One region of the Alkalihalobacillus phoenicis genome, then DNA from elsewhere that is predicted to be linked to it. Evidence: riboswitches for the same ligand, from Rfam matches in the RefSeq annotation. Region 1 holds a riboswitch; each other region holds the start of a gene.

Region 1 (8,043 bases):
ATAAAATACTCATGTTGATTATTCTGAACTCCTCCCGCTTCTGTTAAATCGATTTTTTTGCCATCCGCTAATTCAATTATGTAAAAGAACTGTCCCTTTGAATGTTTAAATGGTATATAAGAATTTTTTCCATACACTCCTGTACTAACCTTTACTACAGCTGCATGACTATATTCTCGCCCTTGTGGATACAAAAATGAATAATCAATAATCTTATTGTTCGTCACAACAGTAACAGCCGAAACGATTATATAAAATAAAACGATATTGCTAGCTACAAATAAAGCATAAATCGATTTTTTATTCCTTTTAAAGAAGTTATCTTTTGAATTGACTTGTTTAATCCCCTTTTTCTTCCTAAAGCGTTTCTGCAAAAAATAGAACATAATAAAAAATAGATACAGTTCATAAATCAAAACAAATATTGAAGCTGGATAATTAAATGTCCATATTATATAGTCTGTCGGCACAAACAACCTTTTTTGAATAGCTCCAATTAAAAAATATATCCCTATGGTTAATAGAACTATAGCCATTATCATAAAAATATATAAGCCAATTTTTAAAAAAATTTTCAAGAAAACAACCCCTTCATACAAAACCTAACGATTAAAAATACCGCTCATCATTTTACTATATTCCCTAAATATGGTCATTACAGGTCAACAAAAGACTCTAAAGGAAATTTACGAACTAAAAAAAGCGGCAAAGACAATGAACTGTACTTTGACGCTTCAATCACTCTTATTAAAAAGAACCTCACTCTATGCTTGCTTTAACATACGAGGATTTCTTTTTGAATCTGTTTGGTTATTATCGTTTAAGCCGAGCGACTCCGCTGTGGAAGTGTGAATTTCTTCTAGAAGCTCAGGGTTATCCATTAATGTCACACCATAAGATGGAATCATTTCTTTTATTTTCGGTTCCCACTCTTTCATATGTTGCGGGAAACATTTTTCAATGACTTCAAGCATAACATGGACGGCAGTGGAAGCACCTGGAGAAGCCCCTAATAAGGCGGCAATCGAACCATCTTCAGCACTAATGACTTCGGTTCCAAATTGAAGCGTTCCTTTTCCATCAGCTTCCGTGTCTTTGATCACTTGCACACGTTGACCAGCAACTACTAAATCCCAATCATCACTTTTAGCGTTCGGGACAAACTCACGTAACTCTTCCATCCGTTGTTCTTTTGATAACATCACTTGCTGAATCAAGTATTTCGTTAATGACATATTCTTGGCTCCGGCCGCCAACATCGTAACCAAATTATCTGGTTTTACCGATGTTAACAGATCAAAGACCGACCCATATTTTAAAAACTTAGGTGAAAAACCAGCAAACGGTCCGAAGAGCAACATTTTTTTATTGTCGATAAAACGTGTATCCAGATGTGGGACAGACATTGGTGGTGCACCAACTTTAGCTTTCCCATATACTTTGGCATGATGCTGCTCTGACACATCTGGATTATTACAGACCATAAAAATTCCACTTACCGGGAAACCTCCAATATGCTTGCCTTCAGGAATACCCGATTTTTGTAATAAATGCAGGCTTCCTCCGCCGCCACCGATAAAGACAAATTTGGCTGTATGACGGTCAAGAGAACCGCTTTCATGATTCCGTACTTTTAATTCCCACAAGCCATCGCTCGTACGTTTTATATCTGTGACACTATGTTTATAGTTCATCTCGACACTTTGCTTCTCTAATTGATCAAACATCTTACGCGTTAAAGCTCCAAAATTGACATCTGTTCCAGAATCAATTTTTGTGGCCGCGATCACTTCATCCGATGGACGGTCATTCATAATAAGCGGAATCCATTCCATCAGCTTTTCCGCATCATCAGAAAATTCCATTCCCTTAAATAAAGGATTTTCTGAAAGCGCTTTAAAACGTCTCTTTAAAAAATCCACATTTTGTTGCTCTTGTACTAAACTCATATGAGGCAATAATCTGATAAAATCCTCTGGATTCTGAATCAGATTATGATTAACAAGATTAGACCAAAACTGCATAGAAACTTGAAACTGTTCATTAATTTTTATCGCTTTGCTAATGTCGACAGATCCATCCGGATTTTCACTCGTGTAATTAAGCTCACACAGTGCTGCATGCCCTGTTCCTGCATTATTCCATTCATTAGAGCTTTCCTCTCCTGCGTTTGAAAGCTTCTCAAATACTGTTATTTTCCAATCCGGTACTAATTCTTTCAGAAGTATCCCCAAAGTCGCACTCATGACTCCGGCACCAATTAATATAACGTCCGTTGTATTTTGTTTGTTCGTCATGTTTTCCTTCCTTATACGTTAAAATTCGCAGAAAGAATGTAAAACACTAGGTGTCCCACATCATTTCTAGATTAATTACCTAATCATATTGTATCACTATTGTTAGAAATTTAAAATATTTCTTGCGTTTTTACACAGAGTAAAAGTTTGTAAATACAGAAGTAATATGCGGTATGTTTATTATATATTTTCAATACATGGGAACAAACCCATAGCCAAATGAGAAAAATGGCTTAGTCTATATCATCGTCATCTTATTTTTAAATTTTTGTTGACTTTTTCACACAATCCCTCTAAGATAAAAATTAATTCTTGTAACAATTGAATAGCTATACATCATTTTCTTATCAAGAGAGATCGAGGGAAAGGCCCTATGACGTCTCGGCAACAGATTCTATATTAGAAAACTGTGCCAACTCCTACAAATGCTTAGGCATTTGAAAGATGAGAAAAAGATCGTTTCTTTTTATAGAATCCTTCTTTTTCTTATTTTTTGAGAAAAGGAGGGATTTTTTTGTTGGGTATTTTTATTAGGTGTTGTTATAAAATAGGTTGTTCATTTTCGAATCTAGTTTAGAAAGTTCGATGGATGCATCATTGTCTACAAAGAATTGAAGAACTCTTCAGGAGGTCAACACATGATTGAATTTATTGATGTTTCCAAGACTTTTATTCTCGGAAAACGAGAAGTCCATGCCGTTAAGAATGTTTCCCTATCGATTAACAAAGGGGAAATCTTCGGAATTATTGGCTTCAGCGGAGCAGGAAAAAGCACACTACTTCGCTTAGTAAACATGCTTGAACGTCCCACTTCTGGCACTGTTTTTATCCAAGATATAGATGTCAGTAAGCTATCTTCTAAGGACTTACGAACAAGACGACGTAATATTGGGATGATTTTTCAAAACTTTAACTTATTTAACTCACGTACAGTAGCTGGGAACATTGCCTACCCATTGAAATTGGCTGGTGTTCCCAAAAAAGAAGTCAATGAACGTGTAACAGAATTATTGAATTTTGTTGGACTTGCCGATAAAGCAAAAGATTTCCCCGATCAACTGTCGGGCGGACAAAAACAACGAGTCGGTATCGCAAGAGCTCTTGCCACTTCACCAGATATTCTTATCTGTGATGAAGCAACTTCTGCACTCGATCCAGAAACGACTGCTGAGATTTTAAAGTTGTTAAAAAAAGTAAACCGAGATTTTGGGATCACGATTTTATTAATCACCCATGAAATGCATGTTATCCAATCGATTTGTGACAAAGTAGCGATTATGGAAAACGGAGAAGTCATTGAAGCTGGAAGTGTGTTTGATACGTTCACTGATCCACAACATCCAACAACCCAGCGATTCATTCAATCGGTTCAACAAGACTTACCATCTAAAACTATTTTAGAAAAGTGGCGAACACGAGGTGGTGGGAAATTGTATCGAATCATCTTTAAAGGAGATGTTTCCAATGAGCCCGTTCTATCAACAGTTACTAAAGAACACGGTGTTGATTTTAATATCGTCTACGGTTCAGTGCGAGAGCTACAAGAAAAGCTGTTTGGAAACTTAATCATCTCCTTTATTGGAGAACAGACAGCGATTCAAAACGTATTAAATACACTAAAATCTATCGTGGAACTTGAGGAGGTAACAGAACATGAATGTTGATTGGACCACTTTTTGGCCCCGAATATTAGAAGGTACTGGGGAAACACTCATCATGGTCATCGCCACTCTCATTTTTGGCTCCATCATTGGAATCACGTTTGGACTGCTTCTCTTTGTCACGAGAGAAAATAATATTTTAGAAAATAAAATCGTCTTTCAAGTATTAAATATCATCATTAATATTATTCGCCCCATTCCATTTATCATCTTCTTAGTTGCCATCTCGCAACTTACTAGACTAGTAATGGGGACGACAATCGGAACGGCAGCAGCTATCTTTCCAATGACCATTGTCGCAAGCTTTACGATTGCCCGAGTCGTCGAAAACAACTTAGTCAGCATTGATCCTGGTGTCATTGAAGCCGCACAAGCGATGGGTGCTAGCCCGCTTCGCATCATTTTCACTGTTTTGATTCCTGAAGCACTCGGACCGCTCGTTTTAGGCCTTACTTTCGTAACAGTCATGCTCATCGATTTCTCAGCCGTTGCTGGAACAGTCGGTGGTGGTGGTCTTGGACATATCGCAATGACTTACGGCTACCAACGATTCGATGGAAGTGTCATGCTAGTAACGGTTTTAATTTTGATTATCTTGGTACAAGTGGCCCAATGGATTGGAAATACCCTTTCGAAAAAAATTATGCGTCGTTAATCTACGCCAAAAAATAAAGAAATTTAAATTATGAGGAGTTGTTTTGAAATGAAGAAATTTTCGATTTTATGTTTGACTATATTAACTGTTTTAGTGCTTGCTGCTTGTGGTAGTAATACGAGTGGTGCAGATAGTAGTGATGATGAACCCATCAAAGTGAAAATTGGGGTAAATGGTTCAGACGGTGCTCAGTGGCCGATTTTAAAAGAGAAAGCCGCTAAAGAAGGAATTGAAATTGAACTCATTGAATTTGCCGATTATACCTTGCCGAACAATGCGTTAGCACATGGAGAAATTGACATTAACGCTTTCCAACATATCGCGTTCCTTGGACAATATGTCAAAGAAAGTGGTGAAGACATTTTACCAATTGGTTCGACAATGTTTGCACCTATGGGTCTGTACTCAGAAAAGATTGAAGACATTTCCGAACTTAAAGAGGGTGATAAAATTGCGATCCCAGATGATCCTTCTAACCAAGCTCGAGCACTCCGTCTCTTGGAAAGTACCGATTTAATTAAACTGGCAGATGATTTTGGGATGTTTGGGGATCCTTCAAAAATTACGGAAAATAAATTGAACTTGGAAATCATCGCAATGACAGCTCAACAAACTCCACGTGTTCTACCGGACGTTGCTGGTTCTATCATAAATAATGGAGTTGCGGGTCAAGCAGGACTATCACCAGCTGATGATCCGATTTTGAAAGAAGATGAAGATAATGACGAGATCCACCCTTACGTTAACATCATTGCAACAAGTGCTGAAAATAAAGAGAACGAAACTTATAAACGTGTTGTTGAGCTTTACCAAGAAGCGGATATTGAACAAGCGATCAAAGAGGACACAAACGGCGGATCAATCCTTGTGAAATTAACGCAAGAACAATTAGATGCTGCTTTTGAAGATTTAAAAAAATAAACTTTGAGGGGGAGTTACAATGAGCGTTACAAACTACTTGAAAGACGTACTATTTCAATCCGTTGAAAATAACCGTGAGCTTTACATTAAAACGAGTCAAGACATTCATGCAAACCCTGAAATAGGAAATCAAGAAGTGTATGCTAGCGGGAAACATGTTGAGATTTTAGAAAAGGCAGGTTTTGAGGTCACAACAGCTGTTGCAGGACATGAAACATCCTTTTATGCAGTAAAGGATAGCGGACAAGACGGGCCAACTGTCGCTTTTCTGGCCGAATATGATGCCCTACCTGGAATCGGCCATGCTTGCGGTCACAACATTATTGGTACAACGAGTGTGGCTGCTGGTATTGCCCTTGCAGAAGCCTTACCTGAAATTGGTGGCCGTGTCGCCGTATTAGGCACACCAGCCGAAGAAGGTGGACCAAACGGGAGTGCAAAAGGAAGTTTTGTCAAACATGGCTATTTGAAAGATGTAGATGTTGCCCTTATGCTCCATCCTTCAGGAAAAACAGCCTTAACTGGTGAAACCCTTGCCGTTGACCCACTCGAATTTCATTTTTTCGGAAAACCTGCACATGCAGCCGGTTCACCAGAAAAAGGAATCAATGCACTGGATGCTGTCATCCAATTGTTTAATGGTATCAATGCCCTACGCCAACAGTTACCATCCGATGTCCGTATCCACGGCATTATTACACACGGTGGCGATGCACCAAACATTATTCCAGAATACGCCTCAGCCCGTTTTTATATTCGAGCTGAAACATGGAGTAAGACGGAGGAAGTATCAACAAAAGTCCGTGCTATCGCTGAAGGTGCTGCATTAGCTACAGGAGCAACGGTAAAAATTGAACGTTTCCAAAATGAAGTAAAAGATTTTGTCCTTAATTCCGTGTTGGATCAAACTTTGCACGAAGCACTCGAAGCACTCGGCGAAACCGTGCATACAGAAAAACGTAAAAGCAAAGGCTCCACAGATGCTGGAAACATTAGCTATGAAGTACCAACTGCCCACGGCTATATTAAAATTGGTCCAGATGATCTCGTTGGCCATACGGTCGAGTTCAGAGAAGCCGCTAAATCAGAGCAAGGCAATCAAGCTCTAATCACCGGGGCGAAATCACTTGCCTCTACTGGTTACCGTTTGCTAACCGATTCCGAACTTCTACACCGAGTGAAAAAGGAATACGATCGAGCCCTTACTGCAAAAGAATAAAGGAAAAAAGCTGAAATGGTGTCAAATCGTTTCAGCTTTTTCCCTGTATCACCTAGAGCTAATTAACTTCTTCTAAATATCGTTCATAAAAGTTTGTGATTCATCCTTAAAATAAAGTATAGTTAGTATCTATAATAAAACAATCATCTGATTAAGGGTGTGTCAATATGCGTATAAATAAATTCATAAGTGAATCTGGAAAAGCATCCAGACGAGGTGCTGATAAATTAATTACTGCTGGGAGAGTTACAATTAATGGAAAGCGTGCAACGATAGGTAGTCAAGTTGAACCTGGCGACGACGTACGAGTAGACGGAAATCAAATTCGAGTAGCGAGGAATAATGTTTATATTGCCTTAAATAAACCTGTAGGTATTACTAGTACAACAGAAAAAGGGGTAAAGGGAAATATTGTTGATTTAGTTAATCATCCATTAAGAGTATTTAACATTGGACGCTTGGATAAAGATTCAGAGGGCTTAATACTGCTTACGAATGATGGCGACATTGTTAACGAAATTCTACGTTCTGAAAATAAGCATGAAAAAGAATATATCGTTTCCGTAGACAGGCCCATTACTCCTGAATTTTTAAAAAGGATGTCAGAGGGTGTCAAAATATTAGGGACGAAAACACTTCCTTGTGAAGTCGTTCAATTATCAAAATTTGATTTTCAAATCATTTTAACACAAGGACTAAATCGTCAAATCCGCCGCATGTGTGCTGAACTTGGATACGACGTTTACCGATTACAAAGAACGCGTATCATGAATATTCATTTAGGTAACCTCCCTCCTGGACAATGGAAAGATTTGTCCAAAAAAGAGCGAACTCAATTATTTAGAGAATTAAACTATGAGCCAAAAGAATGGTAAAAATGACGGAACTTTGAGTTTAGATAGGATTGGCGTTTGAATAAGAAGAGTTGGATGACTTTAATTTCTAGTCATCCAACTCTTTTTTAGGTAGTTTTGTCCCTACCTCTTTCGTTCTATTTATTGAAATCATAGTGGATCATGTTTTATTCACCGCTCCGGAAAACATCTACTTTTTTCACCTCAGAACTTAAGGTTTAAGTATATCAAACCAAATTTGAATGGATGTACCTAAAATGAGTATCGCCAAAATCGATTGTAAAACCTTTGTATTCATTCTTTGCCCAAGTTTCGCTCCTAGAGGTGATGCCATGACACTGGCGATAATCATGACAATAGCTGGACCATAGAGCACTTGGTTAGTCACTACTTTCCCAACAGTAGCCCCGATAGAAGAAATAAACGTAACGGCTAG
Region 2 (8,043 bases), 2.1 Mb from region 1:
TTACAAGTTTATTAAACTTTTATCGTCTCAATCTCACTGGAATATAAGTTCGTTAGTTCCGTTTGATAATCTCCTCTGACGACGCCATATTCGGTAATAATCCCGGTAATTAATTCTGATGGTGTGACATCAAAGGCCGGATTAAATACTTGAGTAGCAGCTGGAGCAATTGCTTTTCCTTGGAGGTGAGTAATTTCCTCAGCGGCTCTTTCTTCAATTGGGATATCATCACCAGTTAATGTTTCAAGATCGATGGTCGAAAAAGGTGCGGCGACGTAAAAAGGAATGTCATGAGCTTTTGCGAGTAATGCTAAACCATATGTTCCAATTTTGTTCGCAGTATCTCCGTTTGCCGCAATTCGGTCTGCCCCTACGATTACGGCATTGATTTCCTTCGTTTTTAATGTATGGGCGGCCATACTATCCGTAATGAGGGTCACATCAACACCTAGTTGCTGCAATTCCCAAGCCGTTAAACGAGAGCCTTGTAAGACGGGCCTTGTTTCACAAGCAAATGCTTTTAATGTCAAATTTTGTTCCTTTGCTAAATAAAACGGAGCAAGGGCTGTGCCATATTTTGCCGTGGCAATAGCTCCTGCATTACAGATTGTCATCACGGTATCGCCATTTTTTAGTAACGATAAACCATTTTCACCGATACTTCGGCATGTTTCTGCATCTTCTTTTTGAATCGCAATCGCTTCTGCAACGGCTAAATCTTTTGCTTCTACAACACTATGAGCTTTTTTTACTGTTTTAACCATACGATCAATCGCCCAAAAAAGATTGACTGCTGTTGGCCTGCTGCTTGCCAAATAGTCTCTTTGTTTTTCAAATTCATCTAAAAAGAGTTCAAGTTGATTGGATTGTTTGGAACGGGCCCATAAAGCTAATCCAAAAGCAGCGACGATGCCTATCGCAGGTGCTCCTCTTACTTTTAAATAGGTAATGCTCTCCCATACATGTTCAATCGTTGTTAAGTGTTCATAAACGATTTCATGAGGAAGTTGCTGCTGATCAAGAATGACGATGGAATCATTTTTCCATTCAACGGATTGTACGGTCATTGGTAGGCTCCCTCCACATTTGAGACAAGTTTTAAAGCTCCCTCAATTTGTTTTCTCTCTACTATGAGTTTACGACCAAGGTCAATGATACTTGTTTGTACACGTAAACGAATTTCGGCGGATTCGATGCTATCTACATCATGGACATGAGCTAAACCGATCATCCGGCGAATCATTTTGCAACCAGTAAAACCAAGTGTATCTTGCCAAATATCGGCTAATACGTCATCGACATAACCTTCTAATTTTGAAAAAGGTTCAATGGATGTTTCTAACCAAAGCTTTTTAAACTCATTAGAAAAAATATCCCATGTTTTCTCGATTGTATCAAGTAAATAGTTTTGTAAATCTTCTTTCTTTTCAGGATCTTTTTGATGACCTTCTTGAGCGATATAATTCATGATTAGATTGGCTAAAAAGGCGGCGATATCAAAACCGAACGGACCATAGAAGGAAAACTCAGGATCGATGACTTTCGTTTCTGTTTCAGATACAAAAATACTCCCTGTATGTAAATCGCCATGGATTAAGGTTTCAGACTTTGTTAAGAAAAGATATTTTAATTTTGCGACTTCTTTTTTTAATTCTTTATCTTGCCATAGCTCATGCACTTGAGGTGCTAAATGTTCCTCAAAATTATTCGTTTCGCTATCGAAATAAGGGTCAGTGAATACAAGATCTTCTGTTATTTTACATAACTCAGGATTCGAATAAGTAACGGCAAATTTTTTCGTTTCTTGTTGATTTAAACCAAATGTTGAAGTTGTAAAAAGGGTATGTGCTAAGTATGTACCAATATGTTGGGCTACAAGGGGATATTTATTTCCTTGAATTAATCCTGTTCTTAAAATCGTTAATTCACTTAAATCCTCCATTACGGTCAGCGCTAACTCTTCATCGGTATGAAAGACTGTTGGAACTAATTCGGGTACGACTTTTGCGGCTTCTTTTAAGGCTGATGCTTCAATTCGTGCACGGTCAAGTGTAAGTGGCCAACTTTCTCCAACAACTTTTGCGTATGGGAGGGCCTGCTTGATAATAAATGAACGTCCTATTGTTTGACTGATAATATGGAAAACATAGTTTAAATTTCCGTCTCCGATTTCGGAAACAACTGTCTCTTCATCCGTTTTAATAAGACCAAGATTGATTAAATAAGACACGGCTGTTTCCGTATTTAATTCTTCATATTGTTTTTTCGTTTGAACGGTCATTACGCATTGCTCCTTTAATAAATAATAAAAACCTCTTTCTGATTGACAGAAAGAGGTGAATAGGTGTGAGACATTCGCCTCTCTTATCTACCAGACAATGTCTGTTGGATGTAGCACCGTGCCAATAAGGTCGGTTGCTGCGGTGTCATCGGGCCAATTCCCTCTACCTACTCAGGATAAGAGTGATTTTATTGAATTTTCAAAAGATATAGAAAAGAATTCTTAAAAATAACTATAATCGATTTAGATAGATAACGTCAAGTTCTTTTTTACACATAAAAAGGTCTAAGTTGAACACCAGAGCTTGGTCACTTACTAAGTTAACTTGATAAGAATAGTAAATGATAAACGAAGGCAAAAAAATAAATTTTTGAATAAAAAATAATATTAAAAAAAGATTGACAATTTGGTGGGGCTACTGGCATTATATAGAACAAGGAATTTATATTTCAGACTAAAATGGTCAGATAATCAAATATCTCTTATCAAGAGCAGGTGGAGGGATGAGCCCTATGAAACCCGGCAACCGGTTTATAACAAACACGGTGCTAATTCTTACAGTCATTAGATTGATAGATGAGAGAGTGAATGTACGATTCACCTCTCCCTATATATATGGAGAGGTTTTTTGAATGATTTGCGACTTAAAGAAGCTCGAATTAGGAGAATAAGAGAGAGGGAAATGTTAAATGAGTCATGTAACAGCGACATACCTAATAAATGGAACAAAGGAACAGCTAGAGAAAAAAGCAGAAGGAATTGCATTAGGGTTAACCGTTGGCTCTTGGACGAACTTACCGAGTGTTGAAAAAGAGCAATTAAAGGCTCATAAAGGTTATGTTGAACGAGTGAAGGAGTTACCCGATAATAAGGGTCTTATTACGATAACTTATCCTAGTGCGAACTTCAGTGCCGATTTACCAGCTATATTAACAACAACTTTTGGCAAACTTTCATTAGATGGTCAAGTCAAATTAATCGATTTAGATTTTTCACCTGAATTAAAAACCTATTTTCCCGGTCCGAGATATGGGATTGAAGGTGTTCGTGAAATTGTTGATGTTCAAAATCGTCCTCTTTTAATGAGTATTTTTAAAGCGGCCATAGGTCGTTCCTTAGATTCTTTACATGAACAAATGCTCGTCCAAGCTCTTGGAGGAGTTGATTTTGTTAAAGATGATGAGATTTTATTTGAAAATGAGTTAACACCATTAGTCGAAAGAGTTCCAGTCGGATTGGCGGCCATAACGGAAGCGGCTGCAGCAACTGGTCATCGTCCCCTTTATGCGGTTAATCTAACGGGAAGAACGTTTGAATTAAAGGAAAGAGCCAAAGAGGCAGTTGATCTCGGGGCCCCTGCGTTATTATTTAATGTCTTTGCTTATGGATTAGACGTTTTACAATCATTACGAGAAGATCCAGATATCGATGTCCCAATATTGGCACATCCAGCTGTCAGTGGAGCGATGACTGCATCTACGAATTATGGATTTTCTTATTCCTTATTATTAGGGAAGTTATTAAGAATGGCAGGAGCGGATTTAGTCCTCTTTCCATCCCCATACGGTAGTGTTGCCTTAGATAAAGGAGAAACAGATGCAATTACTCAAAATCTCCAGGTGGTTGATAACATTTATAAACAAGCTTTTCCTGTTCCATCAGCAGGGATTCACGCCGGAATGACAGAAAAGATCATCAAAGACTTTGGTCACGACATTGTGATTAATGCTGGGGGAGGAATTCACGGGCATCCAGATGGGGCAGCGGCCGGTGGTAGGGCATTCCGTGATGCTATAGATGGAGTTTTAGAAGGAAAGAGTTTACCAGAAGTGTCGGAGAATAGTGACGCATTGAAAAAAGCGATAGATGCATGGGGCTATTTAAAACCATGAGGAAGCCGGTTATCTTTTGTGATTTCGATGGCACGATTACAGAAACCGATAATATCATTGCTTTAATGAAACAATTTGCCCCACCGGAATCGGAGCAAATTAAGAATAAGATTTTAAACCAAGAAATTTCTATAAAAGAAGGTGTTGGTAAGCTTTTTTCTCTTATTCCAAGTGAGAAAAAGGAAGCAATACTTACCTATTTATTAGATACTGTCGTGATTCGAGATGGATTTAGGCAATTATTGGATTATACAAAGGAGCAAAACATCCCCTTTTACGTCGTAAGTGGAGGAATAGACTTTTTTGTTTATCCCATCCTTGAGCCCTTTTCCATTGCGGCTAGTTCCATTTATTGCAATGGTCATGATGATTCAACTGAAAAGCTGATCATTACGTAGCCAAATGCTTGTGATTCGTTTTGTGCAAAGGATTGTGGTTGTTGTAAGCCGACGATATTAAGAAAATTTTCTGATGACGATTATTATAAAATTGTGATTGGTGATTCTGTCACTGATTTTGAAGCAGCAAAATTAGCCGATTATGTTTTTGCTCGTGATTTTTTAAAGGAAAAATGTGAGGAATTACAATTGCCTTATTCATCGTTTGAAAATTTCCACGAAATTGTTGAGCAATTAAAAAGTAAGGAGGTAACATTATGAGTGATGAGCGTTGGAACGAACTTGCAGATATTAAAGATGAACTAGCAGCAAGGGATTGGTTTCCAGGAACGAGTGGGAATTTATCGATAAAAATAAGCTCTGATCCGCTTACTTTTTTAGTGACAGCAAGCGGCAAAGATAAACGTAAAAGAACAGATGAAGATTTTTTACTCGTCAATGAATCGGGTATAGCGGTTGAGAAAACACACTTAAAACCTTCAGCCGAAACGCTTTTACATACTGAAATCTATCAAAAAACGGATGCGGGCTGTAGTTTGCATATTCATACATTGGATAATAATCTCATTTCAGATTTGTATGGAGACAAAGGTTTTATCACATTTAAAGGGCAAGAATTAATTAAAGCATTTGGCATTTGGGAAGAGGATGGCGAAATCAACTTACCGATTATTGAAAATCATGCTCATATTCCCACCTTAGCGAAAAAGTTAGCCGCTCAAATCACACCTGAAGTAAAAGGTGTACTCATTCGTAATCATGGTATTACCGTCTGGGGACGAACGGGTTTTGAAGCTAAAAAACACCTTGAAGCATTTGAATTTCTATGTTCGTTTCACTTACGACAATTACAATATAAACAATTAATTAGAGGAGGAATTGAAAATGGCAACGTTACGTTTTCATGATAATGACGAAAGAATCGCAGGAGAGGAATTAGTTTCCTATTTAGAGGCACAAGATGTTATTTATGAACAGTGGGGAACAGGTAATTTACCCGAGCATTTAGTGGAAAACTTCACGTTAACAGATGAAAACAAAGAAGAAATTTTAGACGTTTATAAGAATGAAATTGCTGATATTTCTGCACGTCGAGGCTATCTAACGGCAGATGTTATTTCTTTATCTGATTCAACACCGAATTTAGATGACCTTTTAAAGAACTTCTTAAATGAGCACCATCATACAGATGATGAAGTTCGTTTTATCGTCAGTGGTCATGGTATATTTGCGATTGAAAGCAAAGATAAAAGATGGTTTGATGTTGAACTTGAGCCAGGTGATCTGATTTCTGTACCAGAGTATTATCGTCATTACTTTACTTTACAAGAGGATCGTAAAGTCGTTGCGGTTCGTATATTTAAAACAAAAGAAGGATGGGTTCCTGTTTACGATAAAGAGGAGCAACCTTCATAAGAAGTTTATGGATAAGAGTTGGGTCAATTAAATGATTGCCTAACTCTTTGTTTATTTTCACATTTGCAAAAATGGATGTGGTTTTTAGGGGAGTCACATTCGTATGAAAAGGGTGTTGAGTTTAAATTTATTCATATCGGGTAGAACATGGTTAAGGAGTTGATAATGTGAATGTACTATTAGTTGGCGCAAATGGACAGGTAGCAAAAGAAGCGATTAAGGAATTAAAAGATCAAGGCCACACTACATATGCAATGATTCGAAAGAAAGAACAAGCTGATTTATTGAAAAAGATTGGAGCTGATGAAGTTATATTGGCTGATTTAGAGCAGGATTTTTCTCATGCCTTCGAAGGCATCGATGCTGTTATTTTTGCGGCTGGATCGGGTGGTACAACGGGTGCTGATAAGACGATCTTAATTGATTTATGGGGAGCGATAAAGGTTGTGGATGAAACGATTAAACATAAGATAAAACGTTTTGTCATGCTGAGCTCAATGGGAACGGTTGACCCTGATAAGAGTGACCGAATTCGTCATTACTTAGTAGCAAAAAAATTAGCTGATGATCATTTAAAAAGAAGTAATTTAAATTATACGATCGTTCGTCCAGGCTCGTTAAGTAATGACGAACCTTTAGGTAAGATTAAATTGGAAGAAGAAATTAAAAATCGTGATAATACGATTACGAGAGCAGATGTTGCTAAAGTACTCGTTTCCGTGCTAGAAAAAGAAAATACGTATCGCAAAACCTTTGAAATTTTAAATGGGGAAGAAGAAATTGAATCAGCCTTAAATAAAGTCTAAAAGGAAATATGAGTTAATAAAAAAAGTGGCTAAATAGAAAGTGCTTCTAAATATAGAGGAGTTTCGAGTGACGGTAGACCGTCACTCGTTTTTTCATTCAGATGTGGCGGATAATAGTTAAATAGGTAATGAAAATGTGAGCTGATCCGGATTAGGGTTCGAATAGCAGTGAATAGGTAATGAGAATCCACTCTGATCCGGATTAGGGTGCGAAATAACTGTGAATTAGTAATGAAGACTCGTCCTGTGCCAGATTTTGGTGCGATTTAACTTAGAAGCTCTTGATTTTATAGTTTCCGCACATTTAATACAATGATAGTAACCCGATTGTTTCTTTGATTTCCGTTAATTTTTTTGCCGAATGAGTTCGAGCTTTTTCGGCCCCCACTGCTAAGACTTTTTCAATTTCGGCTGGATGGGCGATTAATTCTTTATATTTAACTCTTGGTTTCTCTAATTCTCGATTCATGACTGTATAGAGGGCCTCTTTTACTTCTCCCCAACCGATTCCTTTTTCGTAATGTTCTTTCATTTCTATCGTTTCACTTGCCGTAGCAAAAGTTTGATACATCGTAAACAAAGGAGAGGAGGAGTAGTCTTTTCTTTCAGTTGGTGATGATGAATCTGTCTTTACTTGCTTAATTAACTTCTTTAAAGTCTTTGGTTCAGAGAAGAGTGGAATTGTATTTTGATAACTTTTACTCATTTTACGACCATCCAGCCCAGGTAAGACGGCGACTTCTTTTTCAATAAAATAGTTTGGTAATGTAAATGTTTTTCCATAAGTTTGGTTAAAATGGTCAGCTAAATCACGGGCAATTTCAATATGTTGGATTTGATCTTTGCCAACTGGAACGATATCAGCATTAAAGATTAATATATCGGCAGACATTAAAATAGGGTAGTTAAAGAGACCCATGTTCACACCTGTGTCCGTATCAATATTGGCCCGTTTATTTTTATCAACAATTGCTTTATAAGCATGAGCACGGTTCATCAGCCCTTTTGCTGTTAAGTTTGACAAAATCCAGTTTAACTCCAATAATTCAGGAATATCTGACTGTCGATAAAAGGTCGCTTTTTTTGGATCTAACCCAAGTGCAATCCAGGTCGCGGCCACTTCTAATGTCTGTTTTTTTAATAGTTGTGCATCTTTAACAGAATTTAAAGCATGCATATTCGCAATAAAATAGAAAGGCTCAAGTTGATTATCTTCCATGAAGTTAAGAGCTGGTTTAACCGCCCCAGCA
Region 3 (8,043 bases), 2.2 Mb from region 1:
GTGATTCTGGTGATTCATGATAATGGCCTTCTTCATCAGGTAACCCCGCATTCGGGTAACAACTGACGTATCCTGTCGATAGCTCTGATAAAGAACGAATATGGTCACGCATAAATTCTGGACCGGTTGCACAGTTCAACCCAACAACGACCGGCTTCATATGTTCAAGTGATAAATAAAAAGCCTCAATATTTTGTCCCGCAAGCGTCGTGCCCATCGGTTCAATCGTACCCGATACCATTAAAGGAAGTTTAACGGCTAATTCTTTAAAAGCCTTTTCAATCCCAATAAAGGCCGCTTTGACATTACGCATGTCTTGACTCGTTTCTAATAAGATGAGATCGGAGCCACCTCTGATTAAACCTCTCGCTTGGATAAAATAAGAATCAATTAACGCTTCAAAAGTCGTGCCGCCTGTAACCGATAATGATTTTGTTGTCGGCCCCATTGCCCCAGCAACAAATCTTGGCCACTCAACCGTTGAAAATTGATCCGCTACTTTTTTGGCAATTGCTGCGGCTTGATAACTTAATTCTTCCGCTTTAAAACCGAGGTCATAATCATCTAAAACGAGATCCGTTGAACCAAAGGAATTCGTTTCAATAATATCAGCTCCAGCCTTTAAATAATCATAATGAATTTTTTCAATTACATGTGGGGCTGTTTCATTTAAATATTCGTTACACCCTTCATATTCGTCTCCACCAAAATCCTCTGCTGTTAGTTCTGCTTGCTGGAGCATCGTCCCCATTGCTCCGTCCATAATGAGGATTCGACGTTCTAGTTGTATTTCAAATAGTGATTTTGTCATCTACATTCTCCTCGATTCCGTACACATTCAATTATTGTAATGTTGTTTCTTTTTGCTGTTGCTTCTCTTGAATATATTGGGTCAATTCAACCGACATCTCATATCTTAAAAACGGCGTAATTAAATAGATGCCATTAAAATGATCAAGGGTCGCATCAATTAATGTTTTCGCAATAGTTAACCCTTCTTGCGCCGACTGTTCCTTATCATCTTCACATTTTTTCATCGTTTCTCGAATCGAATCGGTTAATTTAATTCCTGGAACTTCATTATGCAAAAATTCTGCATTTCTTGAACCTGTTAAGGGCATAATTCCAATATAAATTGGCTGCTCAATATGCTTAGTTAATTTAGCTAGCTCCTCAATTTGTTTTTCGTTATAGATCGGCTGCGTCATAAAATAGTCCGCACCACTTTCAACCTTTTTCTCCATTCGAGCCACAGCTTTTTCTAAATGACGAACATTTGGATTAAAAGCCGCTCCAACTGAAAAATTCGCTTTTTGACCTAAGTCCTTACCAGAAAATGAAATGCCCTCATTTAATTGTTTGATCATCGAAATTAATTGAAACGAAGTCATATCATAAACGGAGGTTGCTCCAGGAAAGTCACCTATTTTGGTCGGATCACCAGTTATCGCTAATAGGTCTTGAATACCTAAAGCATGTAAACCCATTAAATGTGATTGCAACCCTATTAAGTTCCGGTCTCGACAAGTCACATGGACGAGTGGTCTCGTTGTATATTGAGCTTTCATTAAGGAACCTAAAGCCATATTATCAACACGAGGAGAGGCTAACGAATTATCAGCCAATGTCACTGCATCAACACCTGCATCAGTTAATGCCTTTGCCCCTTTCATAAACTTCTCAATCGACAGACGTTTTGGTGGGTCTAATTCTACGATGATTGATGAACGTTTTTTGACAATATCAGGCAATGTTTCTCTCGTTGGACGTGCATGGTTTTGTCTCGAATCAACTTTTAAAATGGATTTGACCTTTTTTTCGTTCACTGGTTTATTCAATTTAGCTACTTCGGCAAATGCTTTAATTTGCTCTGGAGTAGTCCCGCAGCACCCGCCAATTAAACGCACACCTTGTTCAATAAACTTCTCACCCATATCGGCGAAATAATCTGAATTCGATTGATAATAATAGCGCCCATCACGGAAATCTGGTAAACTCGCGTTCGGATAAACAGCTAAATAAGCACCTTTTGGTAAAGAAACCGTCTCGATCGATTTTAACATATGAAACGGACCCATCCTGCAGTTTAACCCAACAACATTTGCACCTGCTTCAATTAATTGCTGAAAAGCTTTTTCTAGTGGAACCCCTCCTTGCATCACCCCGACCTCGCCTAAAGAAACATTGACAACAAGTACTTGATCGGTTAACTTTCTCGCAAGCTGAGTGGCCATTAATGCTTCCTCAAGGTCATAAAACGTCTCAAGTAATAATCCATCAACCCCCTCTTTTAGAAGCTCTGTCATTTGTTCAAAAAAGGCGGATTTAATTTCTGCTAACGTCCATTCCTCATTTTTATAACGACGTATTCCTCCTACTGTGCCGAGCACATAAATCTCATCACTCGCTACTTCGCTCGCAATCTGGACACCTGCTTTATTCAATGCTCGCACTTTATCTTCTAATCCGTATTTTTCTAACTTCAATCGATTGGCCGCATACGTATTCGTTTGAATCACATTCGCTCCAGCCGCAATATAAGCTTGGTGTACAGCCTCAATTTTTTCAGGATGTAACAAATTAATCTCTTCAAAACATTGATCAATTCCTTGTTCATAGAGGATAGTTCCCATCGCTCCGTCACCAACAAGAAGATTGTTTTGTAATTTCTCAATTAAATTCAAACTCTCTCCCCCTCTTCTAACTTAAGAACAGCCTCAAATGCTTGCTCTAGATCAAATATTAAATCTTCTACTTTTTCAATCCCAACTGAAAAACGTAATAATCGATTACACACACCATTTGCGATTCGAATCTCCTCTGGAATATCCATATGAGTTTGTGTCGCCGGATACGTCATCAAACTCTCAACTCCACCAAGACTTTCTGCAAAGGAAACGAGCTTTAATTGCTGTAAAAATGGATTGACCATTTCCTCTTCTAAAATTCGAAAGGAGAGCATTCCACCTTTACCAGGGTACAAAACATCTGTGACAGCTTGATGATTTTCTAAAAAACTAACGATTGCTTTTGCATTTTCTTCATGTCTTTCCATTCTTAAAGCTAATGTTTTCATGCCACGAATCAATAACCAAGAATCGAATGCAGGTAAAATTCCGCCGATCCCATTATGATAGTAAAAAATTTTCTCACAAAGCTCTTCCCCTTTAGCAGCGATAAGACCGGCAATCAAATCATTATGTCCACCTAAATATTTAGAAGCACTATGAATGACGATATCAGCCCCTTCCACTAACGGTTGCTGCAAAAGTGGTGTATAAAAGGTGTTATCGACAATTAATAAGAGGTCGTATTTTTTAGCAAGTGTGGCCAACTCAGAAATAGATGCTTCCTGCATGAGTGGATTGGTTGGCGTTTCGATAAAGATCGCCTTCGTTTTTTCTGTAATGACTGATTCCACTTCTCTAATATTTCTCGGATCAGCATAGGCAAAAGAGATTCCCCATTTGCGCCAGCCTTGCTCAAACAGTCGATATGTACCGCCATATAAATCCTTCGCAGCGACAATTTCATCACCTTGTTCAAAAATGGAGAAAACGGTTTGAATGGCTACCATTCCAGAACTACATGCAAAACCGCGATCCCCTTCTTCTAAAGTCGCAATTGCATTCTCAACCACTTCTCGCGTTGGATTACCCGTTCTCGCATAATCATACCCCGTCGACTCACCAATTCCTGTATGACGATAAGCTGTTGACAGATAAATCGGTGTGTTAATCGTCCCTGTTCGGTCATCTAATCGGTTGCCAATCTGTGCTAAAGTAGTTTCTAAATTTTTATTTTTTGTCATCTATGTTTCCCCCACTCTATTATTGTCATTGGATGTCTTTAGCAAATATAATGAAAACACCTTCTTCCAATTAAGAAGAAGGTGTGATAAAAAATAAAATCGACGAACTCCTCCTTATCTTTCAAGCATCATGCTTGATGGATTTAGCACCTGACCCATTTCGGCTGGTTGCTGAGACTTCTTCGGGCCATTCCCTCCATCTCTCTTGATAAGAAACTCCATATTCAAATTTTCATTTTTTGTATTGAACTAAAATTACAATAATTCAAACATTTTTGCAAGTGTTTTTTATTTTTCTGGTGTCGCATCAATATGAAGGCTTGACTCATTTCCACATACACATCGTTTAAAACCCGTTTCATATTGCCCTTTTTCTGTTCTCTTTCCTCTTAAAATAAATTTTTCACCACATTGAAAACAACGAATCGTCACTAAATAACGAATATCTTCCAGAAAGAACACCCCTTCCCTTAGCGATCTAATTGGTTCGCTAATTTAACTTTATGTAGGGCAAACCACCATAACAAAATCATAAAAGGTATAATCGCGATTAAAAAATACATACTGACTAAATTAAGAATAAGATCATAAAGACTATGAAGAGCGACTGGCACTAAGAGGGCCATTAATAAATAAGACCCTTTGTTCTCGCTTTCCATTTTAGACTTCCCCAGATAATAGCCCATAATAACACCAAAGAGAGAATGACTCGTAACAGGTAATAATGCTCTTCCAAGAGCCGTTTCAACACCATAAGCTAAAAGGTAAAAAACATTTTCTACCGAAGCAAAACCAAGTGAAATCGCTACCCCAAAAATAATCCCATCATAATGTCGTTTAAATTTCGCATGCTGATAAACGATAAAAAATAATAAAAACCACTTAAAAAATTCTTCAAAAAACCCATATAAAATCACAGATTTTGATATAGGATCCGTAAAAAAACCTTCCACTACAAATGCATATTGCAAAACCATAACTGGAAAAACTAAAATGGCTCCTATAACAAATGAACGTAAAACCAATCCATTAATATCTTGAGAATATTGATGGCGTAAGTAAAAATAGGATAAGAGTGCCATTCCAGGTGCAATTGCCGCTGTTAGAACTGCAAACAATATAGGTCCGACCCTTCTCTCAAATTTACATCAACTTTGAAAAATAAAACGTTAGGAACAAGCTTCAATACACGTTATAATATAATCGTAACATGAGCTGAAATGAATGAACAGAGGTGAGCTTAAATGAAAAAAATCTTAATCATACATACAGGTGGAACGATTGCTATGCAAGAAGATGATAGTGGTGCTGTTACCCCATTTGATTCTAATCCATTATATTCCACTATTGAATCGCTAACAAGTATTGCCGATATTGAAAATGATGACTATTTAAACATCCCATCTCCTCATATGACGCCATCTTTAATGCTTGAACTGGCAAATCGTATCAAAAAGCGAGTAAGAGACGAACATTTTACAGGAGTCGTAGTCACACATGGGACAGACACTTTAGAGGAAACAGCTTATTTATTAGACTTGCTTTTAAATTGGGAAATTCCAGTCATCGTCACCGGTGCAATGCGTTCGAGTAATGAATTAGGTTCAGATGGTCCACATAATCTGATTGCAGCCGTCAAAACAGCCGCTAGCGAACAAGCCATTAATAAAGGCGTACTAGTTGTTTTCAATGACGAGATTCATACAGCCAAAAACGTCACAAAAACCCATTCTAGTAATATAGCGACCTTTCAAAGCCCACAATATGGACCTATTGGCATCATTACAAAACAAACCGTCAGCTTCCACCATACTTTATCACAACGAGAAAGCTACAATGTGGAGAGACTTACCAAAAAAGTTATTCTGATGAAAACGTATGCGGGAATGCAAGCAAATATCATTGACGCCATAACTCAATCCGGAATTGATGGACTTGTCATTGAGGCATTTGGCCAAGGCAACGTCCCACCAGCCATCGTTCCTGCACTAAAAGATACGATCGACCGTGGCATTCCAGTTATTCTCGTATCCCGTTGTTATAGTGGCATTGTTCAAGATGTTTATGGTTATGAAGGTGGCGGCAAACGTTTAAAAGAACTAGGTGTCCTCTTTACGAACGGATTAAACGGCCAAAAGGCTCGTTTAAAATTAATGGTCGCACTAGAATTAACAAGTAATCAAACAGAATTGCAAAATCTGTTTTTAAAATGAGAAAGCTCGTATTTAAGCCTCGACGATATCAAAATCGTCGAGGCTGTTTTTTATTAAATTGAATACTATAATTCCTTAGCTAAAATGGACTGAACGATGTTGTCCCCATGGAAACGACCATTTTCAATAAAAATTTCATTTGCGTTATTTCCTGCTGCTATAACACCTGCAATATATAATCCTTCAACATTCGTTTCCATTGTCTCTACATCAAATTGCGGCCTTCCACTCTCGTCATCCACCACGACCCCAACATGTTTCAAAAATGCATGGTCTGGATGATATCCAGTCATCGCAAACACAAAATCAGCTTTTGCTCGTTTTATTTCACCTTCAACCGAATAAATCACTTCTTCTTTTGTTATTTCGACGACTTCTGCTCCAAAGTGATGGGCAATCATTTCATTTCTAACAAGTGCATCATATTCAGGTAATATCCACGGTTTGACACTAGAAGAATATTCAAGTCCACGATATAAAACCGTCACATTGGCACCCGCTTTTTCTAATTCAAGTGTCGCATCTACCGCTGAGTTTTTACCACCAATAACGACGACATCCTTGCCAAAGAAAGGATGAGCTTCCTTGAAATAATGAAAAACATGTGCCGAGTTTTCACCCGGAACATGTAAATAGTTAGGTGAATCATAATATCCAGTCGCAATGATGACATATGCTGCTTCGTATTGATCTTTTTCCGTCACGATTTTAAAAGAATGACCTATTTTATCAACCGATTTCACTTTTTCAAAAGAATGAATCCGTAGTTTTTTTCTTCTAACGACATCACGGTAATATGATAAGGCTTGATTTCTTTTTGGTTTTCGCTCTTCGGTTACAAAGGCGACATCTCCAATTTCTAAGCGTTCACTCGTACTAAAAAACATCTGGTGTGTTGGAAAACGATAGATCGTATTGACAATGTTTTCTTTTTCAATAATGAGTGGGTCAAAGCCTGCTTCTTGACAGGAAATAGCGGCGGCAAGCCCACATGGTCCAGCTCCTATAATAATGATTTTTTCCCTTTTCATTTACCCCACTCCATTTCGTTACCACACAATCACAAGAGCTTCCTTCACCATTCTCTAAAGCCCCTGTATTGCCATTTATTTCTCTAAAGATAACGTGACTAACTTTTCAATCATATCATCATAACTTAAGCCGATTTCTTTTGCTGCATCGGGATAAAGGCTAGTCGGCGTCATTCCTGGTAATGTATTCACTTCTAAAATAACTGGTTCGCCTTGGTCTGGAATGATAAAATCAACTCGTGAATAAATATCACACCCTAATACTTGATGAGCAAGAACGGCGTGTTTTTGAACATACTCTGTTTGTTCAGCAGAAATTCTGGCTGGAATAATATGTTCACTCATACCAACTGCATATTTTGCTTCATAGTCATAATGTTTATTTTTTGACACGATTTCTACGACTGGTAATGCTTTTTCAGCGCCTTTATTACCAAGTACAGCAACGGTTACTTCAATACCTTTAATAAATTCTTCCAGCAAAATCGTTTCATCTAATTGAAAAGCTTCCTTAATGCCATTTTTAAGCGTTTCTTCATCTTCAGCAATCGTAATTCCAATCGTTGAGCCTTCTTGATTCGGTTTAACAACGACTGGGTAATCTAATTCACAAATAAAGACCTCTTCTTTAAAGCTATGTTTAAACAATACTTGCTCTTTAGCGATTTTTGTACCTGCCCGATTAAAAAAGAGCTTCGATTTTGCTTTATCAATCGCTAAAGCCGAACCTTGCACACCTGAACCAACATATGGAATTTTTAGCATATCTAATAGGGCTTGAACTTTTCCGTCTTCACCATACCGGCCGTGTAAACCAATATAGACAATATCGACGTCTAACTGAATAATTTCTTCTAATTCGTTTGGATTAAAGTCGATTCCAACCACTTCATGTCCTTTATTTTTTAAAGCCGCAATAATTCCTTTACCTGATGAAAGCGATACTTCACGCTCTGCTGAAACTCCTCCATATAACACCGCAATTTTC
Region 4 (8,043 bases), 1.8 Mb from region 1:
CATATTCAGGGAGGAAAATAGAGATGACTGTACGCACACATAGTGGCACTATTGATGAAACAAAAGTAGGAGAGAAGGTTTTACTTAGAGGCTGGGTTCAAAAACGTCGTGACTTAGGGCAGGTAGTTTTCCTTGATATTCGCGATTGTTCTGGACTCGTTCAAGTTGTATTCAGTCAAGAAATTAACAGTGAGGCACTTGCGATTGCTGAACGTGCTCGTAATGAATATGTACTTGAAGTGGAAGGAACTGTTGTTGCGAGAAATGAAAATACGATTAATGAAAAGATTGCAACAGGCAAAATTGAAGTGCATGCACAAAGTGTTCAAATTTTAAATGCATCAAAATCACTACCATTTCAAATTGAAGCAAACACAGACGCTTCTGAGGACATCCGTTTAAAATATCGTTACCTTGACCTACGTCGTCCAGACATGCAAGAAACATTTAAACTACGTCACCAAACGACAAAATTGATTCGTAACTTTTTAGATGAACAAACATTTATGGAAATCGAAACACCGATGCTGACTAAAAGCACACCTGAAGGAGCTCGTGACTATTTAGTTCCTAGTCGTGTTCATCCTGGTGAGTTTTACGCATTGCCACAATCACCGCAAATTTTTAAACAGCTATTAATGGTGTCCGGTTTTGAGCGTTATTATCAAATTGTTCGCTGTTTCCGTGACGAGGATTTACGTGCAGACCGTCAGCCAGAATTTACACAAATTGATATTGAAACTTCATTTATGGATAAAGAAGAATTGCTAGCGATAACAGAAACAATGATGGCGAAAGTCATGAAAGAAGTGAAAGGTTTGGACGTGACGTTACCATTCCCTCGTTTAACGTATGACGATGCAATGAATCGTTATGGATTAGATAAACCAGACACGCGCTTTGGGATGGAGTTAATTGATTTAACAGAAGCATTAAAGGACACGGAATTTAAAGTGTTTAAATCTGCTTTAACAACTGGTGGAACGGTTAAAGGACTTAATCTTGAAGGTGGAGCGGATAAGTTTTCGCGTAAAGAAATTGATGCTTTAACGGACTTTGTTAAACAATATGGAGCAAAAGGTCTTGCTTGGTTAAAAGTAGAAGAAGAAGGATTAAAAGGACCAATTGCTAAATTCTTTACGGATGAACAGACTTCAGCATTAATGGAAACGATGAATGCGAAAGTCGGCGATTTATTATTTTTTGGGGCAGATAAAAAACAAGTTGTGTTCGATAGTTTAGGTGCACTTCGTTTAAAATTTGGTAAGCAGTTTAACTTAATTGATGAATCAAAATACAACTTCCTATGGGTAGTCGACTTCCCACTTGTTGAATTTGATGAAGATGCGAAACGTTTTGTTGCACTTCACCATCCGTTCACAAGCCCGAAAAAAGAAGACATGGAATTGCTTGCGACAGACCCAGCAAATGTCCGTGCCGATGCTTATGATTTAGTATTGAATGGTTATGAGTTAGGTGGAGGTTCACAACGTATTTATCAACGTGATGTCCAAGAAAAAATGTTTAATGCTCTTGGGTTTACACCAGAAGGGGCAAAAGAAGAGTTCGGATTCTTATTAGAAGCGTTTGAATATGGAACACCTCCACATGGTGGAATTGCTCTTGGGTTAGACCGATTTGTTATGCTGCTTGCAGGGCGTCATAATTTACGTGATACGATTGCCTTCCCGAAAACAGCTAGTGCAAGTGACTTATTAACAAATGCTCCAAGTCATGTAAGTCTTGAGCAGTTACTTGATCTAAATTTATCTGTGATTGCGAAAAAAACGGAAAAGGTACTTTAGGGAAAAATTGGATTGACAAACTAAATTCTTTTCCTTTATAATCGTAATAACTTTAAAACGACAATTAAACTTATCTAGAGTGGCGGAGGGGACTGACCCGAAGAAGCCCGGCAACCTATTTGCGTGCCAAGCAAATAAAGGTGCTACATTCAGCAGGATGCTAGTCATTCTGAAAGATAAGAAAAGGCCAAAAAAACCTTTCCTTATTGGAAAGGTTTTTTTACTTATTAAGCGAGTATTTGTGAGAGAGGGGCCAGGAAGATGAAAATAGGGTTAATTGGTTTTGGCACAGTAGGAAAAGGAGTTGCAGACCGAATTGAGGCGACAAGAGAACAACTACAAGCAAAATTTGGTCAGGAGATTACAATCGAAGGAATTTTGATTAAAAATAGAAATCAGTACGTAGAGAATGAACATGCCACAGTGATAACAAATGATTGGACTGAATTTTGCCAAAAATGTGATTATGACATTATTTTTGAAGCGATTGGTGGACTTGAACCGGCCTTCTCCTATACGGAATATTTTTTAGAAAAAGGGACACCTGTGATTACCGCGAATAAACAACTTGTAGCTGAATACGGGGAACTTTTAGAAGATATTGCGACACGAAATCAGACTTATTACGGTTATGAAGCCGCTGTTGCAGGAGGAATTCCAATTATTAATGTGATAAAAGGATTACTAACAACGACACTTGTCACAAAAGTGAGTGGAATCTTGAACGGGACAACGAATTATATTTTGACAGAAATGAAAGAAAAAGGCTTGTCCTTTGCAGAGGCACTAAAGGCGGCTCAAGAGCTTGGTTACGCTGAAAGTGACCCGACCGATGATATAGAAGGGTATGATGCTTCATATAAAATTCGAATTTTAGCAAAATGTTGTTTCGGGTTTTGGATCAACCGTGAGAATGTGACAAGAAGAGGAATGGATGAGATGAAAGATTGGCAAATAGAATTAGCGGAACGGCTTGGTTTAACATTAAAAATAGTCGGGGAAGCAACGTTGTTTTCGGGTGAAATAAAGGCCGAAGTAGCTCCTGTTTTTTTTACAGAAGAAGAGGCGTTTTCAAAAATTTCTGGGGTGACTAACGCAGTTAAAGTACAAGGGCCAACAATTGGGGAATTAACCTTTACTGGACCAGGTGCTGGAAAGGAAGCCACGGCAAATAGCATGATTGAGGATTTTCTTTTTCATACCGATTTTCGAGGACATAGAAGCGGCTGGAATGGCTCTCCTGTATTAGAGGTTAGAGAAGATAGTACATCACTTGTTTTTAATTCTAATCCGACTGACCTTCAAATCGAGGAGTTACTCCATCCAGAAGCTAAAATTATTTACAGAGAAAAAAGTCCAGATGGAGAGACAGTTATCGTGACAGGGCAACCTGAATTCAAACATGAGTCGGTTCAGGTGATCAAAATAGAAGGCTCACTTGATAATATTCATATGAATCGCTCACTCGAACTCAGCCGTCTCACTTCTTAATTTTTTAAATACATCAATAAATAAATGAGGTTCTGAACGAATATGGAAGGTCCGTACACCTTGTGTTGTGTGTAAATATAAATAACCGATCGCCTTCTCTTCTTTTAATCGGTAGGAAATATCTAAAATCGATTTAATCGGAAATCGTTCATTTTTTGCGATAATGGAGTCCTTATTTATCAGGAGATCAAAGGAGGTTTCAACGATTTTTTTTTCGATTAAACCAATCTCTTGTTTAATTTGAATACATCGTTGCTTGGCTAGTGGTTCCATCTCTTCATTCACTTCCTTAGAATTAAAATAGGTTGAATCTTCCTTGTTTTGCTAATAATACTGTACCATAGCAAAAGCAAGTGTTCCAAATAGGATAATAGTTTGAATATTAAAAAAATCATTGAATGAATGGAGCTTGCGCTGTATAATAAGCATTAAGAAACAGAAATCCTGTGATGTTCGTTATCTTTAAACGTTTTGAGCCAACGTTTTTTGATCGGGAGCATATATGTTGCTTTTTGGATTACAAGCCTAAACGATTAGGACTTAAGAAGAAAAGCACAGGGCACCCACCTGCTGGAGCAGGTTCAAAGCTTTAGTTGAATACGGCATACACGGGATTTCTGTCCTACATAATGATGATAGAGATATAAGCTATCTTTTTTGGGAGGAATAGTACCAAAATGGGATAGTTTTTTTGTTTGCGGATTGTTGGGCAAGTCTTGAAAGTCTCGAAATATGAACAAGCACAAGAAGTTACATAGCTTCATGTGCTTTTTTAATTGGTGAAAAATGGAGCTGGAATTATTCGCTGGCATTTTTATGTCTCTTTTGGACGAGCTATTAATTTTTGTGCCTTATCCATTTTGAATAAAATAGTTCCAAACACCATTTTGTTTCTTTTTAACGACTTGATCGTTATTCTCTAAATAATCTAAGTGCCCAATGATTTCAGACATTACGAGTGAAAACTGGGAGGAGTAGCGGTGCTCATACATCTCTAAGGCAAGGGCATTTCCGGTGTTCACTCCTACTTTTATATATTCTAATAATCTATTTGCTTTTTGGTCGATTCCAGTGATACGTTGCCTAATAAGGTCATGCGGGTTCGTAATTATTGAGCCATGACCAGAGTAAACCTTTTTTAAAGGCAACTGCAAACATTTTTCTAAAGAATGTTTATGCTCGACAAGCGTCAGTATCTTCTCTCCGTCTAAATTAGGCTCAACAATCGCATTACTCGATATATGCTCAATTAATAAATCTCCTCCAAATAATACTTCCTCATCCCTTTTATAAAAAGCGACTTGATCCGGAGAGTGTCCAGGAAAATCAATAACTTCAAACCCTTCATATTGATCTGGCATCCGAGTTAAATCTGCTTGAATGGCATTTGCTTGGTTTTTGACAAGGGACTCTTTTAAATAGCTCACTTGGTTTTCTCCAGCTAAACCACAACCCATTTCTTGATAAAGTTCTTTAAAGAATTGAATACGGCGTTGCAAAAAACGAGGCTCTCTTTTTAATCTTGGAAAAGCTTCAGGATGAACATAAATAGGAATGGCATTCGTTTTAGCAATATAATTAACCAACCCAACATGATCGATATGGTGATGGGTTAAAAGAATAGCTGTTAGATCGTTCAATGAAAAGCCATACTGATGTAAATTCTTTTCAAAATGTTCAACAAAACTGGGAGCATTAAAGCCTGCATCAATAAGTAAGAGTGAACGTTCTGTTTTCACAAGGTAGAAATTAATCGATTTTAAATTGGATGGATGTTTTATTTCAATTGGAAAAATTTGATATTTTTTCATTGTACCTCCTTTTTTTTAGCGGGTAATTCATTATGTAATAAACACGAAAATTTATTATTCGTAATGATTCAAAATAGGAAAAATACAGAAAATACTTATCTTTTATAGTAAAGGACAACTTAATAAAAATCAATTTAAGAAATAAATGTTTTATTTTTGCAACGAAAGTTTAAAAAAGCTATTGAAATTCAGAATGTTTAGATATATTATAAAATTCAGATACAGAACTTTAATCAAGACTTGATTTTTGAAAGCGTATTCATGAAAAGGGAGGATTTTAATAATGAAAAAGTCACCGATTTTATTTGTCACAATGTTTCTTTTGGTATTCTTTCTAATGGCCTGTGGTAATAGTGCAATTCAAAGTACTGGTTCTTCGAATGAACAGCCAAGTAATAATGGTTCAAATGAAGAAACGGATGAGCAAGAAGTTGTTAAGATTGGAAGTATTTTACCTTTCTCGGGTGTCTACGCTTCGCTTGGAAAGGATTTATCTGATGGAATGAAACTGTATTTTGATGAAGTAGATTGGGAAGCTGCGGGTGTGAAGATTGAAATGATTGAGGAGGACACGGAAGCAGATCCTCAAGTAGCTTTAAGAAGGCTACGAAAATTAATGGATCAAGATCAGATTGATATATTGACAGGTGCGGTTAGTACAGCAGTCGCTTATGCGGTCCGTGATGAAGTAGATTCAAATCAGTTACCATATTTGGCTTCTCATGCGGGGGGGAATGATTTAACAAGAGCTCAAAGAAGTGATTATATTTGGCGCTCTTCGTTTTCCTCATGGCAAATAGGTCATTCAATGGGGGCATGGGCTTACGAGAATATTGGTGAAAAGATTTATATGGCTGCTGCGGATTATGCATTTGGGCGCGAAGTATCGGCTGCATTTAAAGAGGCTTATGAAGCGGCCGGGGGTGAAATCGTTGGTGAAGTGTATCCGCCACTAGGGAATAATGATTATGCCTCTTATTTAACAACGATTGGTTCAGCGGAAGCAGATGGAGTTTATGGATTTTTTGCAGGAAGTGATGCGGTGCGATTTGTTCAACAATATGAACAATACGGTTTAAAGGAACGTTTTCCTTTAATTGGTTCAGGTTGGCTTGTTGCTGAAGATTTACGAGAGTCGATTGGAATGGCAGCTGAAGGGGCTTTTGTCTCTACTTTTTGGGACTACAATTTAGAAACAGCAGAAAACCAAGAGTTTGTGACAGCTTATGAAGAAGCTTATGACCGTCGACCAACCATTGAATCATTAGAAGGCTATGATGCAGCAAGGATCATTGTTGAAGCTATAACGGCTCTTGATGGTGATGTAAAAGATCCAGACAAAATCGTTGAGGCAATTTCAGAAGTTGAATTTGTTAGCCCACGAGGACCAATCAAGTTTGATCAGGACACTCATCACATTATTCAAAACCTTTATATTACGGAAACAGTAGTCGAGGGCGACAGAACAGAAAATAAAATATTGGAAACCGTGGAGTCTGTCCAAGATCCGGGGGAATAAGTGTTCAAAATGGTAGTATCGGTGGGGGCGAGTCTTGCCCCCAGCTAGTAAATGCTTGATCAATAGATAGAGAGGGGTATTGATGTGGATATTATCGGAGCACAGTTAGTGAATGGATTATCATACGGACTGTTGTTATTTATTATTACTTGTGGACTTTCCTTGGTTTTTGGAATATTAGGGGTTTTGAATTTAGCACATGGATCCTTGTATATGTTTGGTGCTTATATCGCTTATTCCTTAACCGCAACCTTTTCGCAAAGTTTTTGGTTGGCACTCATTATCGCCCCTCTAATTGTTGCTTTAATTGCATTGGTCGTGGAACGAGTTTTACTGCGCCCAACGTATCAACTCGGTCACCTGTCTCAAGTATTGCTTACGTTTGGTTTAGCGTATGTTTTCCATGATATCGCCTCTATTATATGGGGATCGAATGTCTTAACGATTGTTGTACCGGAAGTTTTTTCTGGTTCAATCTCGTTGTTTAATCAGGTTTTTCCAGTTTATCGTTTAGTCGTTATTCTTGTCGGAATATTAATCGCTGCTATTTTATGGTATATCCAGAGCCGAACAAGGTGGGGAGCGATTATCCGTGCTGGCTTAAGTGATAAGGATATGGTTGGGGCATTAGGTGTCAATATTAAGCTAGTATTTACGGTTGTCTTTGTGATTGGAGGACTGTTAGCAGGTTTTGGCGGTGTTGTAGCAGCCCCCATTTTAGGCATTTATCCTAGTATGGAGTTCCAAACACTTATTTTAGCTTTAGTTGTGTTAGTTATTGGTGGGCTTGGTTCAATTGCGGGTACACTTGTAGCAAGTATACTTGTCGGCATTGTTGAAACTTTTAGCCGGTTTTTATTCCCTGAACTTAGTATGTTTCTCATTTTTGGCTTAATGGCGGTTGTTTTAGTCGTCAAACCAAATGGATTATTAGGAAAGAAGGTGGCCTAAATGAAAACATTCGTTTCCTTTGTGGCTGTTCTTGTTTTATTAGGTTTAGCGCCGTTTGTTTTATCGTTGTTTCATATTAATCTTCTTTCAGAAATTTTAATTTTAGCCATTTTTGCTTTAAGTTTAAACATCCTCGTAGGTTATACGGGTCTCGTTTCTTTAGGTCATGCTGCTTTTTTTGGAGTTGGAGCATATACGGCAGCATTAACCGCACAAAACCTATCGAGTAATTTATTTGTAACCATTGGTTTAGCTATTATTTGTTCTCTTATTGTCGCAGCCGTTATCGGAATCTTTTGTATGAAAGTAAGTGGATTTTATTTTCTAATGCTGACGCTCGCTTTTTCGCAAATGATTTATTCGTTTGTTTATCAATCGACGACGTTAACAGGTGGTTCAAATGGATTAGCAGGCATTCCGAGGGCAAGTATTGGCGATTTTCAATTTGGGAATCCGGTTCTCATTT

What was found. A riboswitch is a leader RNA that binds a small molecule or an ion and turns the genes downstream of it on or off. The one in region 1 is predicted to bind S-adenosylmethionine.
Region 2: linked by a shared signal. The riboswitch ahead of mtnK (S-methyl-5-thioribose kinase) and the one ahead of AA0017_RS19825 (methionine ABC transporter ATP-binding protein) in region 1 are both predicted to bind S-adenosylmethionine.
Region 3: linked by a shared signal. The riboswitch ahead of AA0017_RS07250 (methionine biosynthesis PLP-dependent protein) and the one ahead of AA0017_RS19825 (methionine ABC transporter ATP-binding protein) in region 1 are both predicted to bind S-adenosylmethionine.
Region 4: linked by a shared signal. The riboswitch ahead of AA0017_RS11640 (homoserine dehydrogenase) and the one ahead of AA0017_RS19825 (methionine ABC transporter ATP-binding protein) in region 1 are both predicted to bind S-adenosylmethionine.

What each region holds. Positions count from the first base shown of each region.
Region 1 is NZ_CP154853.1:4,204,385-4,212,427, reverse strand. Features, by position in the region: gene AA0017_RS19835 (hypothetical protein) at 1-470, opposite strand, end outside; gene AA0017_RS19830 (malate:quinone oxidoreductase) at 765-2,297, opposite strand; SAM riboswitch class I at 2,639-2,748, shown strand; gene AA0017_RS19825 (methionine ABC transporter ATP-binding protein) at 2,936-3,961, shown strand; gene AA0017_RS19820 (methionine ABC transporter permease) at 3,951-4,613, shown strand; gene AA0017_RS19815 (MetQ/NlpA family ABC transporter substrate-binding protein) at 4,662-5,534, shown strand; gene AA0017_RS19810 (M20 family metallopeptidase) at 5,554-6,753, shown strand; gene rluF (23S rRNA pseudouridine(2604) synthase RluF) at 6,921-7,628, shown strand; gene AA0017_RS19800 (sulfite exporter TauE/SafE family protein) at 7,819-8,043, opposite strand, start outside.
Region 2 is NZ_CP154853.1:1,386,160-1,394,202, forward strand. Features, by position in the region: gene mtnA (S-methyl-5-thioribose-1-phosphate isomerase) at 12-1,067, opposite strand; gene mtnK (S-methyl-5-thioribose kinase) at 1,064-2,281, opposite strand; SAM riboswitch class I at 2,362-2,464, opposite strand; SAM riboswitch class I at 2,761-2,864, shown strand; gene AA0017_RS06580 (2,3-diketo-5-methylthiopentyl-1-phosphate enolase) at 2,971-4,173, shown strand; partial or broken gene AA0017_RS06585 (2-hydroxy-3-keto-5-methylthiopentenyl-1-phosphate phosphatase) at 4,170-4,832, shown strand; gene AA0017_RS06590 (methylthioribulose 1-phosphate dehydratase) at 4,829-5,479, shown strand; gene AA0017_RS06595 (1,2-dihydroxy-3-keto-5-methylthiopentene dioxygenase) at 5,457-5,987, shown strand; gene AA0017_RS06600 (SDR family oxidoreductase) at 6,155-6,793, shown strand; gene AA0017_RS06605 (tryptophan--tRNA ligase) at 7,098-8,043, opposite strand, start outside.
Region 3 is NZ_CP154853.1:1,517,328-1,525,370, reverse strand. Features, by position in the region: gene metH (methionine synthase) at 1-811, opposite strand, end outside; gene AA0017_RS07255 (bifunctional homocysteine S-methyltransferase/methylenetetrahydrofolate reductase) at 843-2,684, opposite strand; gene AA0017_RS07250 (methionine biosynthesis PLP-dependent protein) at 2,681-3,811, opposite strand; SAM riboswitch class I at 3,923-4,026, opposite strand; gene AA0017_RS07245 (hypothetical protein) at 4,100-4,273, opposite strand; gene prsW (glutamic-type intramembrane protease PrsW) at 4,282-4,929, opposite strand; gene AA0017_RS07235 (asparaginase) at 5,056-6,024, shown strand; gene AA0017_RS07230 (YpdA family putative bacillithiol disulfide reductase) at 6,090-7,055, opposite strand; gene AA0017_RS07225 (D-alanine--D-alanine ligase) at 7,131-8,043, opposite strand, start outside.
Region 4 is NZ_CP154853.1:2,416,368-2,424,410, reverse strand. Features, by position in the region: gene hisS (histidine--tRNA ligase) at 1-21, shown strand, start outside; gene aspS (aspartate--tRNA ligase) at 24-1,805, shown strand; SAM riboswitch class I at 1,873-1,988, shown strand; gene AA0017_RS11640 (homoserine dehydrogenase) at 2,067-3,296, shown strand; gene AA0017_RS11635 (hypothetical protein) at 3,267-3,569, opposite strand; RNA gene ssrS (6S RNA) at 3,735-3,915, shown strand; gene AA0017_RS11625 (MBL fold metallo-hydrolase) at 4,148-5,107, opposite strand; gene AA0017_RS11620 (ABC transporter substrate-binding protein) at 5,391-6,626, shown strand; gene AA0017_RS11615 (branched-chain amino acid ABC transporter permease) at 6,711-7,577, shown strand; gene AA0017_RS11610 (branched-chain amino acid ABC transporter permease) at 7,578-8,043, shown strand, end outside.